DNA from 2 places in the Lactobacillus panisapium genome. Region 2 is predicted to be linked to the other one. Evidence: riboswitches for the same ligand, from Rfam matches in the RefSeq annotation. Region 2 holds a riboswitch; the other holds the start of a gene.
What was found. A riboswitch is a leader RNA that binds a small molecule or an ion and turns the genes downstream of it on or off. The one in region 2 is predicted to bind FMN.
Positions count from the first base shown of each region.

Region 1 (3,413 bases), 710 kb from region 2:
ACTTCTTCACTTAATCAAATCACAAAAAATTGATATCTATGATATTCCAATTGCTCAGATCACCAGCCAATATTTGTCTTATTTGCATGAGATGCAGAAACTAAACTTGCAAATTGCTGGCGAGTATTTTGTCATGTCGTCAATGCTGTTGAGGATCAAGTCCCAATCACTTTTGCCTCAAAATGATTTTACCGAAAATGATGAACCCGAAGAAGATCCTAGAGATGAGTTGGTACAACAGTTAGTTCAGTATTCCGTTTTTAAAAAAGTATCGGCTTATTTTAAGCAGCGAAATAATGAAGTACCTATTACAGCAGCTAAAGAAGAAAGTGTACCAGCTACCAAAAAGGTGCAACCGTTACCTTTGGGCCAAATCACCTCTTCAGAATTAGCTAATACTTTCATCGTTGTACTTCAAAGATTAAAACTCCGCCAGCCCGATATTGTTTCCGTTAATGTGAAAGAAACGCCAATTAATGATATGATTGACTTCTTACGCACCAAAATGGCTAAGCAGAAAAAAATTAGCTTTTTCTCCTGTAGCGACAAGATGACTAGCTTATCAGATGTAATTGGCTTGTTTTTAGCATTATTAGAATTATGTAAAAAACAAGAGATTAAGGTCAAGCAGTCGCGAATTTTCGGTGATCTGGAATTAGAAAGAATTGATAAAGATGGTAAGTAAAATTGCACAATTGGAGGCATTGCTATATGTAGCAGGCGATAATGGCATTCCAAGTGAAAATTTGTGTGAGTTAATGCAAGTTGAGCATTCCGCATTGCGCGAATTAGCCAAAAATTTGGCAGCTAAGCTTAAGCAAAATCAAGATTCTGGTTTGCAGGTGATACACATCAACCATAACTATAAATTGACTACTAGACCAGAAGTTAGTGAAGTAGTGGCTAATTTTTTTCAAAAAGATTTGTCAAAGTCGTTAAGTCAATCGGCACTAGAAATTTTATCAATTATTGCTTATCGTCAGCCCATTACGCGCATTGAAATCGATGAAATTCGTGGAGTAAATTCGTCAGGGGCTCTCCAAACTTTAATTTGGCGTGGACTTATTAAAGCAGATGGTAAAAAGGATGCACCAGGACACCCCAATTTGTATGTCACCAGTGATTATTTCTTACAGTATTTTGGCTATCAAAGTCTAGCTGACTTACCTCTGATAGAAGACTTTGAAGATGAAAGTATTAACTCTGAGGGTGAAATCGACTTATTCTCAGCTAATGGAAAAGCAGATAAAAATATTGCTGAAGCACAAAAAGGAGAAAAAGAATGAGTTTACAACGTTTACAAAAGGTAATCGCTGAGGCGGGAATTGCCTCTCGTCGTAAGGCTGAAAAAATGATTGAAGAAGGCAGAGTAACAGTTGACGGCGAGATTATTACCAAACTTGGAACCAAGGTAGATACTTTTAGCAATATTACGGTTGATGGGGAACCAATTGAGCGTGAAAGTCTGCATACTTATCTTTTTTATAAACCACGCGGCGTCGTTTCAACAGCAAATGATGACAAGGGAAGAAAGACCGTAGTAGATTATTTTTCCGATTTGCCATATCGGCTGTACCCAATTGGCCGGCTTGATTATGATACTTCAGGTTTGTTATTAATGACTAATGATGGTGAACTGGCTAATTTAATGATGCATCCTCGCAATAAGGTTGCTAAGGTCTATGTAGCAAAGATTGAGGGTCAACTGACACCAGAGGAAATTCATCGTTTATCTCATGGAGTCAGAATTGATCGTCATCGAAGTGCACCAGCTAAAGTAAAAATTATTCGGAGCGATAAAAAGAAGAATAGCCAAATTGTGCAGTTAACTATTCATGAAGGACATTATCATCAAGTCAAAAGAATGTTTAAAGCCGTAGGCCATCAGGTAAAGAAATTATCCCGTGAACGATACTCCTTTTTGACTTTGGGGAATCTTGTTTCTGGCAAATACAGGGAACTTACCCACAGTGAAGTTGACAGATTAAAACAGGTAGACTAGTATTTACTTGTAGTTAAATATCAGTTTGTTGTCTTCATGGCAGGGTGAAAATCCCGACCGGTGGTGAAAGTCCACGACCCACTTTTGTGGTGGAACCAATTATGGTACCGATAGTTAAAGTCTAGATGAAAGAAGACAGGCTCAACTAAAAGTTAAGACTTATTTTTGAATACTTACTTTTATTAGGTCTGTTGCTAGGAGCAACAGACCTATTCTTTTTGGAGGTAAGTATTGTGAAAAGAAGAAATATCACAAATCTAACTAATATAATTGCTTATGTACTAATTGGAACCATTTCATTTATCTTAATGGAATTGGCTTTTCCTCTCCCAGTAGCTAGCTTTTTAAAATTCGACTTTTCTGATGTTATTGTTACAATTGGGACCTTTTTATTCGGTCCAGTACCTGGTCTTATTATTGCCGCTGTTCGAATGTTAATTGACTTGATTTATAAAGGATTTGCATTGCCAAGTGTCATTGGCCAATTAGCTGCTTTAGCCGCCTCTATGTCTTTTGCACTGCCATTTTATTATATTGCTAAGGATGTTTCGGCTGGCGAAAAAAATGCCAAAAAACTTTATGTTAAACCAATTATCGGAATTATTTTGGGCATAATAGCGATGACAATTGTTTTATCCTTGTTAAATGCCTTAATCTTGACGCCAATATATGCAGTGACTACGGTTACGAATTTACCAGCAATTCACGGCTATACTGGACTGCTTAACTTTACGGAGAAAGTTTATCTTGGTCAACTTCTCCATATTCCGTCAATGTCTACGTATATTTTTGGCATAATCGTCCCATTTAACTTATTAAAAGGAGCAATTAATGGGGTAGTGGTTTATTTCCTATTTGAAGTTGTTTTGCGCAGCTTAAAGCCATTCGTAAGAAAGCATTTTAATTTAAAGAATTAACTTAATCTTGGGATATTAATTTTAAAATATGATTAGGAAAACAGTTCTCGTTCAAGAACTGTTTTTTATTTACCACTTTTTGCCCTATCATTTTAAAGTTGAAAAAACGAGTAAAAATTGATTTTATTTTTGGTAAAAGTGGTGCTAATTCCGGCATTGCTTAAGTATTATTGACTTAATTAATGCGTATCAAAACATATTAAGTGGTATAATATTTATGCATTTATGATTAACTTTATCTATTAAAAATACTAGATTTTTAATGTTTAAGTCAGCCATAGGTGTTTATGGAAATAAAAATGGGTACTAGTAAGCACTTGAAGTCGTTTGATTAGGTTAATTGAACGATAAAGTAATTACTTATTTACTAAGAAGGAGAAAAAATGGCAAATAGACGTAAGAAAATTAATTTGAGCAAAAAGCTGTTAGTTAGTTCCGCAATTGCCGGAATTATTGGCGGGACCGCGGTCACGCTTTTTCCCACGCAAGCGGGC
Region 1 covers NZ_CP048268.1:1,019,683-1,023,095, forward strand. The annotation lists gene GYM71_RS04815 (segregation and condensation protein A) at 1-685, shown strand, start outside; gene scpB (SMC-Scp complex subunit ScpB) at 675-1,286, shown strand; gene GYM71_RS04825 (pseudouridine synthase) at 1,283-2,002, shown strand; FMN riboswitch at 2,029-2,143, shown strand; gene GYM71_RS04830 (ECF transporter S component) at 2,236-2,919, shown strand; gene GYM71_RS04835 (BspA family leucine-rich repeat surface protein) at 3,303-3,413, shown strand, end outside.
Region 1: linked by a shared signal. The riboswitch ahead of GYM71_RS04830 (ECF transporter S component) and the one ahead of ribD (bifunctional diaminohydroxyphosphoribosylaminopyrimidine deaminase/5-amino-6-(5-phosphoribosylamino)uracil reductase RibD) in region 2 are both predicted to bind FMN.

Region 2 (3,413 bases):
TATTATCATTTGGATCGTCCCAGTTGGCCGAAGTTGGGACTTCTTTATCTTCTTTTACCTTTGATTTTTGTGTATCACTTGATTTTACCCAGTTTTGATACTTAATGCGATACCACGTATTCCCATTATTGTCTTTATAAGTTTGATAGACATTTTGTTTTCCCATCAGTGTATAAAGTGAATGTTTACCATTAGGCTTTGTATAAAATTCAGCGTCATCTTTCAAATATACCGTAAATAAAACTGGATCCTTATCTTCTTTAGGAGGAATCACAGTATTAACTTTCTTGATATAGCGACCCTTTCCAATTTTGTAAAATGCTTTTCCTTTAATTGATCTTTTGCCGAAAGTCTTAAGGTATGTTCCTCTTTTTAGCGAAGCTTTTCCCTTTCTCTTTCCGGTGGAAGAGTACACATAAGAATTGTGTCTTAATTGCACTCTGGGAGAAGAGGCAGCCGAAACAGAACTCGGATTTTGTTGTAATGTTACAAGACCTAAACCAATTAAAAGACCTGATGAAATCTTAGTAATAGATTTCTTATTTATCATAAAGTTCTCCTTGTTCAAATTAGAATAAATAGTTTATATTCTCTATTTTAGACAATAAAAATCTAGAAGTCAGAAAAATAATGGGCTTTTCAGAAAAAAGTTGAATTTTTGGAAAAATGGAACAGAAGAACATCATTTCCAGGGTCTTGGTCTGTTTATACTATAGCAGCTGAATGCATCAATTTTTGAGCCACAAAATGGAAAAATAGTAACTTCAATCACTGATAGTTATGGTAAAGATAGTGGCAAAGAAATTGCGACCTACAGGAATCTAACGGGAGAAAGTAGGTTACCAATTGAATAGTAATTTTAAGACCAAGATCTTTAACGCAAAAGATTTAATGCCGTTTAATTAAGGTTTCTAACTTTTTATCTAATACCTTACTAATTTAATGCGATGAAAATAATAACTTAAGTATGACAACTGACGGGGTGGCTATGAAGGTACCACGAAAGTTTTTATTTAAAAATCTTAAAAGCAAAACTTACTTAATAATATGGTATATACTTGATGTATATTGAGAATAAAAAAGTATAATTTAAGAAGAATCAATATTTACTTAAATGGTTTTTGCAGGAAGTGGTTAGATGAGAAAAAATAAAAACTTGAATAACGGTGAAGACACAATTGATGTATTAGAAACCGTAGGCTTGATCCTGACGGTTGGACAAGTGATTGTCACGGTACTTAATTTTCTTCGTCGATTCAAAAAACAATAAATATTAACCAGTAGAACTAAAGACTAAATTAGACTATTAATTGTTGCTTGACAGTTAATAGTCTTTTTTTAGCGAAACCAAAGTGTCAAATAATCATAAAAGTTTAATTTTGCCTTAAAAAAGCGTTGACATTTATTCATTATGATAGTACTGTATTAGATAAGTAATACAGCTAAACTTTTAGGAGGGAATATCATGCTTTACCTGTTATACGTCTTAATCGGATTGTTAATAATTATTTTGACTGATTTACTTGTGACGGCTTGTATGACACTAAATGACATTTACCGTTATCGTCATGAAGATAGGTTAGAATTTATCACTGCTTTTAAAAAATATTTTAGTAAAAACAATAATCTCCCTCTTAAAGCTTCAGATTGGAAACTTAAGCGGGAATAATTGTAGCTAGCTTTTCAATTCTTTTTGCTGGGTCTATTGACGCAATCAAATTAGTATATTATTCTGTAACTAATTGAATACGGTTTCTTCGGGGCAGGGCGAAATTCCCTACCGACGGTGACAACCAGTGAGGTTGAAGTCCGTGACCCGCGTACGCGCGGTGGAACTAGTGCAAGTCTAGTACCGACAGTTAAAGTCTGGATGGGAGAAGAACAAATTAAGCTAATTTAATCTTAGCGTTGTTTTTAAACTTCGCTGAAATCTTATTTAATTAGAAAATATTAGTGCCTCGTTGATTCTGAAAATCAACGAGGTTTTTTTGTGCTTAGGAAGTGAATTTTTTGCAGGATACAGACTATATGGAAATAGCAAGCAAAGAGGCCGTTAAGGCACTGGGAATGACATGGACTAATCCTTTAGTTGGTGCGGTTATTGTTAAAAACGGCCAGGTCTTAGCTTCCGGCTATCATCATCAGTTTGGACAAGAGCATGCGGAAGTTAACGCACTTAATCAGCTAGATGATATCAAACAAGCTCAAGGTGCAACACTTTACGTGACACTGGAGCCGTGCAGTCATTACGGTAAGCAGCCGCCTTGCTGCCAAAAAGTAGCTGAGGCCGGAATTAAAGAAGTGATTATCGGGCAAATTGATCCCCACGGAATTGTGGCTGGTAAAGGAATTAAGTATTTAAATGAGCACGGCGTTAAAACTAAGGTGCTAGGGGGAACAGAGAAATTAAACGAAGCATATAACTTCTTTTATCAGTATCACCGACCACTCGTAACCTTGAAATATGCGATGTCACTTGACGGGAAGCTTAATGGTGCAGAAAAAGCGCGCACGCTTCTGACTGGCCCTAAAGCTCAGTACGATGTGCAAAAGCTGCGCTTGCACCAGCAGGCGATTTTAATTGGAGCGAACACATTGCGAATTGATAATCCGCAATTAACGGTACGAATACAGGCTTTACCACAGCCGCCCATTCGAATCATTTTAACGCATGATGCAAATCAACTTGATTTAACGCAGAATCTGTTTAAATTACCTGGCCCAATTTGGCTACTTAGTCAGACCGAGTTAAAGGGCAAGGCCCGGGACAATGTGCATTGCTTTGTCGCTCACAAGTGGACACCCCAAAAAATTGGTGAGCTTTTAGCTGAACGTGAGATTCAGTCGCTATTAGTTGAGGGTGGCAGCAATCTGTTAGCTGAGTTTTTGGCAGCCGGATTAGCCGATCAAATAGTTGCTTATATTGCTCCAATAGTATTGGGCGGAACCGCTCTGCCTGTAGCCGTGGGTGCAGCACTCGCACAAAAATTGAAGTACCAATTAATAGCTGTCCAAGAGCTGGGACAAGATATTCGGATTACGGCAAGGAGAAAATAAATGTTTACAGGAATAATTCAGGCAACTGGTAAAATCACTCGGTTAGAAATTACCGAAAAACACGCTAAGTTAAGCATTTCGGCCGCTGAAATTGCGAAACAAAACTTGCCACTTGGCGCTAGTGTTGCGGTTAATGGAATTTGCTTAACCGTGACTTCTTGGCAAAATAATGAGTTTACGGTTGATGTAATGCCGGAAACGATGAAACGGACTAACTTAGGTAAGCTGACTAACGGCAGCTTAGTTAACTTGGAGCCATCGCTCTCCTTGAACGGCAAGCTTGATGGTCACCTTGTGGCTGGTCATGTTGATACTACGGCAGAAATTATTAGTAGAAGTGAAAATGAAAATGCAAT
Region 2 covers NZ_CP048268.1:314,354-317,766, forward strand. The annotation lists gene GYM71_RS01500 (SLAP domain-containing protein) at 1-550, opposite strand, end outside; gene GYM71_RS10405 (hypothetical protein) at 1,139-1,270, shown strand; gene GYM71_RS01505 (hypothetical protein) at 1,466-1,669, shown strand; FMN riboswitch at 1,750-1,886, shown strand; gene ribD (bifunctional diaminohydroxyphosphoribosylaminopyrimidine deaminase/5-amino-6-(5-phosphoribosylamino)uracil reductase RibD) at 2,029-3,057, shown strand; gene GYM71_RS01515 (riboflavin synthase) at 3,058-3,413, shown strand, end outside.